Regions from separate parts of the Faecalibacterium hominis (ex Afrizal et al. 2022) genome, predicted to be linked through region 3. Evidence: predicted binding sites of a transcription regulator. Region 3 holds the regulator's gene; each other region holds the start of a gene.
The links. The regulator HrcA, encoded in region 3, represses chaperone genes, less so after heat shock. The targets are predictions, from matches to a motif close to TGTTAGCACTCNNNNNNNNNGAGTGCTAACA.

Region 1 (4,164 bases), 1.1 Mb from region 3:
TCCTGAAAACCGGAACCATGCTTGCGCAGTTCATTCTCAATTTCAGCCTGCGACAAAACAAAAGCGGAGGGCGATTTTTCGCTCTCCGCTCGGTCGATATGTTCAATTTGCTGGGCTTCGGTGGGGATGGCGGCATCGAAGAAACTTAGCTGTAGATCAGCTCCGTCAGCACCAGTTCCTCGGTCTGCGCTTTCAGGCTGTTCATGTGCTGCACCCAAGCCATCTGATTCTGCTCCTTGTCCGGGGTCGGGTTCTGTTTCAGAAGCTGCGCCATGGTCTGCTGCATCCGGTTCTCTGCCGTCTGCTCCACCTCCATCAGGTGCGGGTACAGGCTCCCGTTCAGGAGCATCGTGTTGTACAGCACCGGGCGATGGTTCATCAGGTGCGTCCGGCGCAGCCTGCCGTACTTGCCCAGCGGGGTCTTCGGCTGATGCAGGGTCAGGTTCGGGAGCTGGTAGTCCCCGATGGTCGAGTAGGTCACGTTCCTGCTGTTCGTATTCATATTGGCTCCTTTCTACATTGCGGCGGCGAATGGTTGTTTTTACGGTGCGCTCAATTTGGCGTAAGACCTCCCGGCTCATGTCGCTGACGGCTGCGCCGAGGGTGTAAACACTGTCTGGGGTGGAAAACTCGTGGATGGCTCGGAAGTCGTCCTTGTCGAACCACCCGGCTGGCTCAAATCCGCAGCGTTCCAGCAGCGTGTAGGTGACGCTGATGGCGGCAGCGGACTTGAACTGCATCTCCACCCCGGCTTCATCATAATCCATCAGGAGCGAGCCGTCAACGATGGCACGGATGTCGCCGCCGTTGTTGTCCCAGTAATCCGCCACCAATTTTCCGGCAACATCGGCAAGCTGCTGGCTAACACGCTCTCCGCTGATGCCGTAGATAGCGGCGAGCATTTCCGAAACAGGCTGTTTCAGATCATCGTTGTACTGCCACACCTCCGGGTCACGGGAATTACGGCGCACACCGGTGTCCGACACATCGAAAACGTAGTGCAGGCGCGGGAATCCGCTGGATTCGTCCAGCAGAGCGATACCCTTAGAGCCACGTCTGACATAGCGGTTCATCCGGTTGTTCCAGATGTCAAAGTCGGCGCAGGCGGTGGCATCCGGGCGCTGGGCGTAGATCATCAGCTGGTCTGCAAAACTGTACTTGTACAGCCGGGATGCAGTGGTCAGGTAGTCCGACCAGTTTTCCCAATATCGGGTCAGTTCCTTTGCCGTTTGCTGGGCGAGGTTAAGGTATTCTTGCGTTTTGTTTGGCATTTTGGCCTCCTTTCAGCTCTGTGGTAAACAAAAAAGCGAGCGGCCTTTTCAGGTCACTCGCTTATGGAATCTATGGTAGTTTATGGCGCACTTCGGCCTTCCGGTCTTGCTGCCTGCGGGCTGATACGCCGTCTGCATAAGAGCGACACCTTTGTGCTGGCTGTAGACCTGCCCAGCGGCATCAACACGGATACCGGGGAGGTTGCCGAGGGTGCTGCCCATGCAGATTTGACCGTAACCTTCGACAGTTATAAGCCTTTGCATATGGCAGAAGCTTCTGCGCCGCTGTGCGGAAAAATCATCTGTGCTGACATTGGCATCCGGGATGAATGGCACCCGGAGTTTTGACGAAGGCTTGCCGCTGCGGAAAAATACCGGGAAACAAAAAATGCCCCCGGAGGGCTTGTTGCGGCTCTCCGGGGGCATCTTATGTGCGTTGTGCCTTGGCGCACACGACCGGCGTTTTACTCGATTGCAATCAGATTCGGGTTCTCAGGCAAAGCCTTCGTCTGCTGAGGAGCAGGCAGCTCGACGTGCAGGACGCCATCCTCGAACTTTGCGTGGATGTCTTCCTTCTTCACATCGCCCACGTAGAAACTGCGTGCGCAGGTGCCGGAGAAGGATTCGTGCCGCAGATAGCGGCCCTTCTTATCCTTTTCGTCATTACTGTGGCTGCGCACTGCCTGAATGGTCAGGTAGCCGTCGTTCAGATCCATCTGAACGTCTTCCTTCTTGCAGCCCGGCAGGTCAACAGCTACTTCGTAACCGTTGTCCGTCTGTTTGACATCGGTCTTCATCATGTTTGCACCGCGCTTACCAAAGGTATCACGAGCCTCACGGTTCATCATACGTTCCAGTGCAGCGTCATTCCAGAACGGATCGAAGAAATCATCGAACAGGTTTTCATGGAAAACAGTCGGCATAAGCATAAATCATTCCTCCAATCCCGGCGTTCGGGTCGGGGCAAAAAATCTGAAGCGTCCACTCGGAAGAGCTTTCCGGGGAGCCTTGCGGCTCTCCTTTTGCCCTTCCTCCTGAGCACGCCACTGTTATAGCATTGTTTTTTAGCACTGTCAATATAAGAGTGCTAATATTCACGAAAAAATAATACTTTTGCAACAATATCTTGTATCTGTCTTTCCCCCATTACCACAATGAGACAAAAATCAACACCGGGAGATGAAATCGCACACCGTTTTCTTTCCGGCTTATCCCATTTTGGCGCAAAAAAGCTAGGATTCAGTTGTTTTCCTGCTGCTTTGTATGATTTTTGCCATCGTTTTGCAGCCGCTTTTCCAGTGCGGACTGCTTGGCAAGAATGGCGTTTACTTTATCGTACAGGTCCTCGATCATGATCTCGGTCTTCAAGTTGACTTTATAGTCATTTTCCGCTCTGCGGCGGTCTTTTTCCTCCTGACGGTTCTGGCTCATCATGATCAGCGGTGCCTGAATCGCCGCCACACAGGACAGTACCAAATTCAGCAGAATAAACGGATACGGGTCAAATGCCTTGGCAGCCAGCACCGTGTTGACCACCATCCAAAGGATCAGAACACCGGTAAAGGAAAAGATAAACGCCCAGCTTCCGGCAAATTTTGCAATGGAATCCGCTGCACGCTGCCCCAGCGTATACTTTTCTTTTTCGCTTTCAGGACTGACGGAGATCTTACTGTCTGCCAGCAGATTCAGCACTTCCTCATCGGTCATGTCGTGCCGGATGTCCTTGAGCACTTCTTTTAATAGTTTTCTGTTTTCCTTCATAACGGTCACTCCTCTCTCATGGATGTTCTTGGGTGGTAAACGGGAAGTTGTCCTTATGCCAAGTTTACTTGTCAATCACAAAATAAGCAATCACCATTACCAAAGAAATGGTCAATCCTATATAAAACTCGGGGAATGCTAATCGAATGCTATTCTGTAAACTGACTTCACCGGTGACAGTCAATGTATGCCAGGTGAGGAATTTATATATTTCGGAGACCACAATCCCAATCACGCCTAATGCGCCTAAACTTTTACTAACAACTCGTTTCTTGACGGGAAACCATACTCCTAAAACAAACAAAATGACAGACACTATTCCAATAGGATTGAGTAGATTTATCAAGCCGGTAATTTCCTGTACACCTTTTAATCCGCCATATTGGTTAAATAACATTGGTAATAAACTAATCAGAAACGCTATTGATAGAATTATTTTCTTTTTCATCCATTCACACTCCTTCGCCAAATTCCGAGTTGTCGAGTTCAGTACATAACGAATCGCTGAAATCCAATTCAGACATCGTGTTGCACAAGTTGATTACATCTGCTTTTTTGAAACCAATTTGTTTGAACATTGAATTTGGCATAAGTCGAAACAACATATTCTGAAATTTCGATAGCTTTTTAGGCATCTTATATTGTGCTGCAATTAGCTCCGCTCAAACCCAAGATAGCGGGTGCCCTGAAAACTCAGCTTTCCAATGTCGCCCTCCACAAGCATTCCGTAGTCCGAACCACTTACGGTAAGCTCCATGCGGTCGCCGCTCTCTACCTGAAAGGTCACATAATAGGTCGTGAACGTATGCGCCATCGTATTGTCTGTATGGTGGCGAGAAACTTCCGTTCGCTTTGCCACAACCGTTGCCGGAACAGTCAGCCGCGGCGAATGGTTGTTTTTATTCCATGTGCTGATATTTCCGATGATGGTGTATAGGATCATGCCCATAACCACAAGGAACAGGATGGGAAACAGAATGCTGAACAGCATATCAATTCCAGCGTAAAACATCTTATTCCTCCCAAATTTCTTCCAGCAGGTCCTTTACATCGTCCAGAAAAGATTCTTCTCCGAGGGTGTTCACCTTGAAGAACACCGCTTGACTGCCTCATGCGGTGATGGCAGACAGCC
Region 2 (4,164 bases), 1.4 Mb from region 3:
ATCTTGTTCAGTCCCTGATCCGCAAAGGGCACCCGGACATACTCGGCCTGCCCGCCGTCGATGCGGCAGCCCAGCGCCCAGCCGCCGTTTTGATCGGTGCAGTTGTTCACGAAGCCCTTTTTGCAGAAGAAGCACTCTCCGCAGAAGGTCTCCACGTTCACCGTCACCCGGTCGCCGGGTTTCACATTGGTCACCGCACTGCCCACTTCTTCTACGATGCCCACCATCTCGTGCCCTACCGTGATGCCGGGCACCGCCCGGGGCACGCTGCCATGCTTAATGTGCAGGTCGCTGGAGCAGATGCTGGCAAGGGTCACCTTTACAATGGCGTCCCGCTCGTGCTGCAGCACCGGCTTTGGTTTTTCCAGCAGGGCAAACGCCCCCTCTGAAACATAGGTATAGGTCAGCATGCTTTTTACCTCCATGCGCTTTGATATTTCCGGACTTGAGTATACCACGCAGCTCTCCGCCGATCAGATCTTGGGCTGATACTGCATGCTGGACACATTGTAAACGGTAACAAAAGCCTTGGGGTCTTCCCGGTTGATAAAGTTCATCAGCTTCTGATATTCGCTCTTGTCCACGATGGTAATGATCTCGTTGTGCTTTTCCAGATTGTATGCACCGATGGCCTCGTACATGGTCGCACCGCTGTGCAGGTCATGGAGGATGAACTGACGCAGCGCCTCCTCTTTTTCGGTGATGATGCAGACGCGGCGTTTGATGCTGTTATCAAAGATGAAATGGTCCAGCACGATGCCGTTGAAGTAAGTACCGAGGATACTCAGCACCACGGTCTTTTTATCGTAGACCAGGGCCGCGGAAAGCGCCACACACATTCCCGACAGAGACATAGCTTTTCCCAATTCCATGTGCAGGTACTTGTTCATGATCTTTGCCACGATATCCAGCCCGCCGGAGGATGCATTGCGGTTGAACAAAATACTCAGCCCGATGCTGACCACCAGAATATAGCACAGCACGTCCAGCTCCTGACTGCCGGTCATCGAGCCGAACTCCGGGAACAGCTTTTCAAACAGCCCCAGAAACACCGGCAGCAGCACACTGGTGTATACGGTCTTTGCGCCAAATTCTCTGCCGCAGGTAAAGAACCCGATGATGAGAAGCACGACGTTCAGGATCATCGTAATGACCGACAAGGGCAGCGGCACAAAATTGGACAGCACGATGCCAAGGCCGGAAATGCTGCTGACGGATGTATGGCTCGGCACCAGAAAAAAGAAAACGCCCGCCGCAATGATCGCCACCGCCCCGGTCAGGACTGCCGTCTCCCTCAGGACTGCGCCGGTCTTTCCTTTTACATCACTCATCTTTGTCCCCCCTAAAATCAAATTTGTTTCACCGATTTCCTCATCTTTGTCGATGCGGACAAGGAGCTTACCGCCAAAGCGTTTGTATTCCATAGTGAAGTACCTCCATAAATTCCGAGTTGCCGTTCTCAGTATACCATGGTTTTCCCTTACGGAAAAGATAGCGAAACAAAAATGCCCCCGGAGGGCTTGTTGCGGCTCTCCGGGGGCATCTTATGTGCGTTGTGCTTTGGCGCACACGACCGGCGTTTTACTCGATCTCGATCAGGTTCGGGTTCTCAGGCAGAGCCTTCTGCTGCTGGGGTGCAGGCAGCTGGATGTGCAGGATGCCATCCTCGAACTTTGCGTGGATATCCTCTTTCTTTACGGCATCGCCCACATAGAAGCTGCGCGCGCAGGTGCCGGAGAAGGTCTCGCGGCGGATGTAATGACCCTTCTCATCCTTCTCATCATTGCTGTGATTACGGACGGCCTGAATAGTCAGGTAACCGTCGTTCAGTTCCATCTGAACGTCTTCCTTCTTGCAGCCCGGCAGGTCCACGGCCACATCGTAGCCGTTCTCGGTCTGCTTCACATCGGTCTTCATCATGTTTGCACCGCGCTTACCGAAGGTCTCGCGCTCTTCACGGTTCATCGCACGCTCCAGCGCACCCTCGTTCCAGAACGGATCAAAGAGATCATCGAACAGATTCTCATGGAAAACAGCAGGCATAAACATAAATCATTCCTCCAATCCCGGCGTTCAGGTCGGGTAAAAAATCTTTATGTTGTTTATTCGGAAAGGCTTTCCGGGGAGCCTAGCGGCTCTCCTTTTGCCCTTCCTCCTGAGCACGCCACTGTTATAGCACCGTTTGTTAGCAGTATCAAGTGTAGAGTGCTAAAATTCACAGAAAGATAATTTTTTGATAAATTTTCATGCAATCATAGGCGTTTTTTCAGGCATATGTCAGCCTTAAGTATTTGGCATCCACTCCATTCGCCACCAGCGTAGCAGCGATTTCCTCGAATGTCTTTACTACCTCCATTGCTTTTACCGGAACGACGATTTCGTCCAGCTCTCCTTCCTCTAGGAGACCTTTTGAAAAGCTCATGCCAGGGGTTTTCACTTCGCCAATATTAAAAGCCATCAAGTTCACTTTTCGTCCATCAGATGCCTCAAAATCAAAAAAATTCATAACTCCATCAAACACATCTGGCGACTCAAGTTCTTTACTGTCATAATCCAATATATGCGTATGTTCTGAAACGATTGATTTGATTTTATCCACTTCTGCCTTTTCCAGTTGCAGTCCTTGTGTATTTTCTCTGTTCTCCTGACATTGAACGAAGCCATCTTCTGACACGGACACACGGCAAAGCGGCAGCCCCCAGGCATTTGCCAGCAAATAATCAAAAACGATGTTTTCTCTCATCCGAATTACCCTATCCTTCCATCTTCTGGATCACCGCACCCAGCCAGCGGCACAGGGTCTCCCCGGCCTGATTTGCGATTTCCAGCACGCGGGCGTGGCTATGCTTGACCGTCTGGATGCCGGTGGCCATGTTAGTGATGCAGCTGACGGCCAGTACCTTCATGCCCATGTAGTTGCAGACCATGGTTTCCGGCACGGTGCTCATGCCCACGGCATCGGCTCCCATCCCTGCAAAGGCGCGAATTTCAGCCGCCGTTTCATAGCAAGGGCCCATAAAGCCCATGTAAACGCCCTCCTTGTAGGCAATGCCCAGTTCATCGGCGGTCTGCTTGGCAAGGTTCCGCAGTTCCAGACTGTAAGGTTCGGTCATGTCCGGGAAGCGGGGGCCGAAGCGCTCATCGTTGGGACCAATGAGGGGGTTCGTGCCCATCATATTGATGAAGTCGGTAATACCATTCTCTCCTTTTCCCAAAAAATTCGATATACTCTCTGGGTTCAGTATATCGGATTTTTCAGGCCGATGCAAGACGCCCTCCATCGAGTCTTATTAAAAACCAAGGAGCAGATACTTCACATCACGAGTGTGTTGTATCTGCTCCTTGGTTCTCCGAATGTCTTATCTCTGGCCGATGTTCCACCGAAACAGCTCATATCCTTCCCGGATATCCTCCGGCAGACGTTTCAAAGTCTCGTCCCGCAGTTCCTGCGGCATCCCGTAAAAAGCTTCGGCAATGCCGCCGGTGATGCAGGCAAGGGTGTCGCTGTCGCCGCCCAGAGAAACTGCATTGCGAAGTGCATCCTCAAAACTGACGCTTTCCAGAAAAGCAATGATTGCTTCCGGCACAGTTTCCTGACAGGTCTCCACATGATGATAGGTCGGCCGAATTTCATCGCAGGTACGGTTCAGGTCATAGCCGAAGGTCTGCTCCACATATTGTTTGATTTCCGGCTTGCTGTGGCCGGTACGGGCCAGAAAAATCACTGCCGCCGTGGCCTGCGCGCCTTTGATGCCCTCCGGGTGGTTGTGGGTGACTTCAGCGGTCACTTTTGCCATTTCCAGCGTTTTGTCCAGCGTATCGAACAGCCAGCCCGCTGCCGACACCCGCATAGCCGAACCGTTACCGAAACTGCCATAGGGATTCGGATTTTCTGCGTGCAGCCACCGGCGGAACATCCCGCCGTAACCGGCATGGGGATATTCACGGCCCCAGAACCGCATTTCATGCTGCACTGCACAAAATGTTCTCTCCGGCAGACCCTTTCCGTCAATCAGACCAACTGCCACCGCAGCGGTCATGACGGTATCATCGGTGAAGTGCGATTTCTCGCTCAGCAGCGGAAAATCCTTGTGCTTGTAATTGTTGTGGTCAAATTCATAGGGACTGCCCACGATATCGCCCAAAATCGCTCCCAACATAAAA
Region 3 (4,164 bases):
TGCAGCACTGGCGCAGGCTGATCAGCACTGGCATGAGGAGGAAAATGACCCGACACCGTTTATCAAATATATGCTGGCGGTGATCTGCTCCTGTTATCAGGATTTTGAGCAGCGAGTCGATCTGGTCGGCGGGGGACAGAAGCGCGTGACGGCGTACGAACGAGTGCGCAGTTATGCGATGGAAAGGCTGGGAGCCTTTACAAAACAGGAGGCAGCAGAGGCCTGCCCGGGCTTTGGTACAAGCTCGATTGAAAGCGCGCTGAAAAAACTGACAGAGGAGGGCGTTCTGGAGAGGATCGGCGCGGGCAGAAAGACGCAGTATGTGCGCAGGTAAGGCTCCGGCAGGAGCTGAATGAATAATTCCCTTCCTGTTTCCACAGAATAACCATACTTCACAGAAATCTGGAAGCAAAACCGGAACATGGAAAGGAAGGGAACCTTATGAAAGCAACCGGCATCGTGCGCCGCATCGATGAGCTGGGGCGGGTGGTCATCCCCAAGGAGATCCGCCGCACCCAGCGCATCCGCAGGGGAGACCCGCTGGAGATCTTCACAACGGGGGACGGCGAGGTCATCTTCAAAAAGTATTCGCCCATGGGGGAACTGAGCGGGGTGACGGCCCAGTATGTGGATGTGCTGAGCAAGTGCTTTGCCCTGACGGCCTTTGTCTCAGACCGGGACCGCATTCTGGCGGCATCCGGTGCAGGCAGGCGGGATCTGGCAGACCGCAGCGTGAGCCAGCCGCTGGAAAAGCTGATGGACAGCCGCAAGCCCTACCAGAGCGATGGCAGCCCCGAAAAGGCATTGCTGCCCTGTGAGGGCTCGCCCCGGGCGCTGCTGTGCGCTGTGCCCATCATTGCGGCGGGGGATGTCACCGGCAGTGTGGGCCTGCTTACGGAGGACCGCACTGCCCAGCCCGATGCCGCCCAGCTCAAGGCGGTGAACGTGGCGGCGGCATTTCTGGCAAAGCAGATGGAGGAATGATCTATTATATAGGAGAGCCGCCGCAGGGCGGCTCTTTTTTGTGCGGCCTTTATGACAGAATTATGAATCTTTCAAAACTTTTCTGAGAAGCTATTGACAGCGCCGCAAAATTGGATATAATGGTCTTAGCACTCAGGAAGAAGGAGTGCTAAAGAACAAAAAGCGAACGAAGGAGGCAGGCGCTATGACGATGGATGCACGCAAACAGCGTGTCTTGCAGGCGATCGTTGCGCTGTATGGCCTCGAGGGCGAGCCCGTGGGCAGCAGTGTGCTGGCAAACTACTTTGATATGGCAGTTTCCAGTGCCACGCTGCGCAACGAGATGGCCGCGCTGACCAAGCTGGGTCTGCTGGAGCAGCCCCACACCAGCGCAGGCCGTGTCCCCAGTGCCAAGGGCTACCGTTATTATCTGGATCATCTTCTCACCGATGACCAGCCGCTGGACCGTGTGACCCGCGCCCGTGTGGACGCGGTGTTCGCAAGCCTTGACCACGAGCCGGAAAAGCTGGCACAGGGTGCCGCCAAGGCGCTGGCCGCCATCAGCGGCTGCACCGCCGCCGTCAGCACCCCCTGTGCTGAGGATCTCTGCATCGCCCACTACGAGGTGGTGCAGGTGGGCCGCAGCGCCGCAGCGGTGCTGGCTGTGACCACTGCCGGTTATGTCCGCACCCGTGTGGCGCGGGTCCGCACCGGTCTTTCCCGGGAAAATGCAGCGGCGCTTGCCGCCCTGCTCAACCGGAACCTGACCTTTGTGGCTCCTGTTGATCTGTCGCCCCGGCTCCTTGCAGAGCTGTGCAGCCAGATCAGCCCGGAGCTGGTGCCGGTGATCAGCGCCGCTGCCGCCATCCTGCAGGATTCCACCCAGCCCCATGTGTATCTGGGTGGTGAGCAGTACCTGCTGGACTGGCCCCAGCTGGACGGCAAGGTGGGCAGCATTCTGAGCCTGCTGAACGACGAAGAGCAGGCCGCCGCCCTCATTGCACCCCCGGCAGAGCAGAGCGAAAGCATCCTGCTGGGCGAGGATCTGGAACCTCAGATCCCCGGCCTGTGCATCGTGAGTGACCGGTATCTGGTGGGCGGAGGCCTCTGGGGCTCCGTGGCTCTCATCGGCCCCACCCGGATGCCCTTCCAGAAGCTGATGCCGCTGCTCCACACCTTTGCCGATCAGCTTGGCGAAGGAATGAGCGGCAAACGAAAAGATACCCCGCAGGCAGCCGCACCCCGGCGGACTGTGATCTATAAGGAGGACCTGGAATGAGCGAAGAAACAAAAAAGACCCCGCAGGCAGAAGAACCTGCCGTGGAGCCCAACACCGCCGAGCAGGCCGCCCCGGAAACTGCACCTGAGCAGGCAGCGGCTCCCGAGACGAATGCTGAAGCGGCAGACCCCAAGAAAAAGGATGGCTTCTTCAACAAGAAGGCCCGGGAGCTGGAGGCCGTGAAGGCAAAGCTGGACGCGGCTGAGAAGAATGCCAATCAGGCCAAGGATCAGCTGCTGCGGATGGCCGCCGAGTATGAGAACTACCGCAAGCGCTCCACCCGTGAGGCTGACCAGAAGTTCAACGACGGCGTGTCCTTTGCCGTGAACCAGATCGTCCCCATTCTGGATACGCTGGAGATGGCGGCCAACGCCCCCACCACCGACGAGAACTACAAGAAGGGCGTGACCATGACGCTGGACAAAGCCGCCAAGGCGCTGAGCACCCTCCATGTGGAGGAGATCGAGGCGCTGGGCAAGCCCTTTGACCCCAACTTTATGAATGCCGTGCAGCAGATCCCCGCCCCCGATGGGCAGGAGAGCGGCACCGTGATTACGGTTTACCAGAAGGGCTACAAGCTGGGCGATAAGATCGTCCGTCATGCCACCGTTGTTGTGGCAGAGTGATTTTGCAAGACCCCGCAAGGGTTTTCAAATATAACATCCGCTTGGTAACATTTGAGCATCACATAAACAAAAAACGTTCTGAATTTGAGAGGAGCTTTCATTATGAGTAAGATCATTGGTATCGACCTTGGTACTACCAACAGCTGCGTGGCTGTTATGGAGGGCGGCGAGCCCGTTGTTATCGCTAACTCTGAGGGTGCACGCACCACCCCGTCCGTTGTCGGCTTCACCAAGACCGGCGACCGTCTGGTGGGTCAGGTCGCAAAGCGCCAGGCCATCACCAACCCTGAGAACACGGTGGCTTCCATCAAGCGTTATATGGGCACCGACCACAAGGTGACCCTGAACGGCAAGGAGTACACTCCCCAGCAGGTCAGCGCTATGATCCTGCAGAAGCTGAAGGCTGATGCCGAGGCTTATCTGGGCGAGACTGTCACCGATGCAGTCATCACCGTTCCTGCATACTTCAACGACAGCCAGCGTCAGGCAACCAAGGACGCAGGCACCATTGCCGGCCTGAACGTCAAGCGTATCATCAACGAGCCCACTGCCGCATCTCTGGCATACGGCATCGATAAGGAAGAGGACCAGAAGATCATGGTCTACGACTTGGGCGGCGGCACCTTCGATGTCTCCATCATCGAGATGGGTGACGGCGTGACCGAGGTTCTGGCCACCAACGGTGATACCCACCTGGGCGGCGATGACTTCGACCAGCGCATCATCGACTGGATGGCAGATGCGTTCCAGAACGAGAACGGCATCGACCTGCGCAAGGATAAGATGGCCGCACAGCGCTTGAAGGAAGCTGCTGAGAAGGCAAAGATCGAGCTGTCCAGCGCAATGAGCAGCCAGATCAACCTGCCCTTCATCACTGCTGACGCTACCGGCCCCAAGCATCTGGATATGACCCTGACCCGCGCAAAGTTCAATGAGCTGACCGCTGATCTGGTCGACCGCACCATGACCCCTGTCCGCAAGGCTCTGCAGGATGCAGGCCTGCGTCCCTCTGACCTGAAGAAGGTCCTGATGGTCGGTGGTTCCACCCGTATCCCCGCTGTCTACGATGCAGTCAAGAAGGAACTGAACTGCGAGCCCTTCAAGGGCATCAACCCCGATGAGTGCGTGGCTGTGGGCGCTGCCATTCAGGGCGGCGTTCTGCAGGGCGATGTCAAGGGCCTGCTGCTGCTGGATGTCACCCCGCTGAGCCTGGGCATTGAGACCCTGGGCGGCGTGTGCACCAAGATCATCGACCGCAACACCACCATCCCCACCCACAAGAGCCAGGTGTTCTCC

Region 1: the regulator HrcA is predicted to act here: its motif matches at 2,334-2,364, upstream of ACKXGA_RS14150 (Hsp20/alpha crystallin family protein).
Region 2: the regulator HrcA is predicted to act here: its motif matches at 2,184-2,214, upstream of ACKXGA_RS00560 (Hsp20/alpha crystallin family protein).

What each region holds. Positions count from the first base shown of each region.
Region 1 covers NZ_CP186860.1:2,939,253-2,943,416, forward strand. Annotated here, with positions in the region: gene ACKXGA_RS14135 (TnpV protein) at 146-502, opposite strand; gene ACKXGA_RS14140 (hypothetical protein) at 633-1,298, shown strand; gene ACKXGA_RS14145 (NAD(P)H-hydrate epimerase) at 1,335-1,619, shown strand; gene ACKXGA_RS14150 (Hsp20/alpha crystallin family protein) at 1,736-2,200, opposite strand; gene ACKXGA_RS14155 (DUF1003 domain-containing protein) at 2,511-3,032, opposite strand; gene ACKXGA_RS14160 (hypothetical protein) at 3,097-3,480, opposite strand; gene ACKXGA_RS14165 (DUF2500 domain-containing protein) at 3,685-4,044, opposite strand; partial or broken gene ACKXGA_RS14170 (DUF6054 family protein) at 4,046-4,164, opposite strand, start outside.
Region 2 covers NZ_CP186860.1:109,084-113,247, reverse strand. Annotated here, with positions in the region: gene ACKXGA_RS00570 (alcohol dehydrogenase) at 1-410, opposite strand, end outside; gene ACKXGA_RS00565 (YitT family protein) at 474-1,331, opposite strand; gene ACKXGA_RS00560 (Hsp20/alpha crystallin family protein) at 1,582-2,049, opposite strand; gene ACKXGA_RS00555 (hypothetical protein) at 2,267-2,743, opposite strand; partial or broken gene ACKXGA_RS00550 (purine-nucleoside phosphorylase) at 2,754-3,194, opposite strand; gene ACKXGA_RS00545 (ADP-ribosylglycohydrolase family protein) at 3,360-4,160, opposite strand.
Region 3 covers NZ_CP186860.1:1,817,893-1,822,056, reverse strand. Annotated here, with positions in the region: gene ACKXGA_RS08895 (Fic family protein) at 1-334, shown strand, start outside; gene ACKXGA_RS08890 (stage V sporulation T C-terminal domain-containing protein) at 442-984, shown strand; gene hrcA (heat-inducible transcriptional repressor HrcA) at 1,169-2,242, shown strand; gene grpE (nucleotide exchange factor GrpE) at 2,239-2,868, shown strand; gene dnaK (molecular chaperone DnaK) at 2,971-4,164, shown strand, end outside.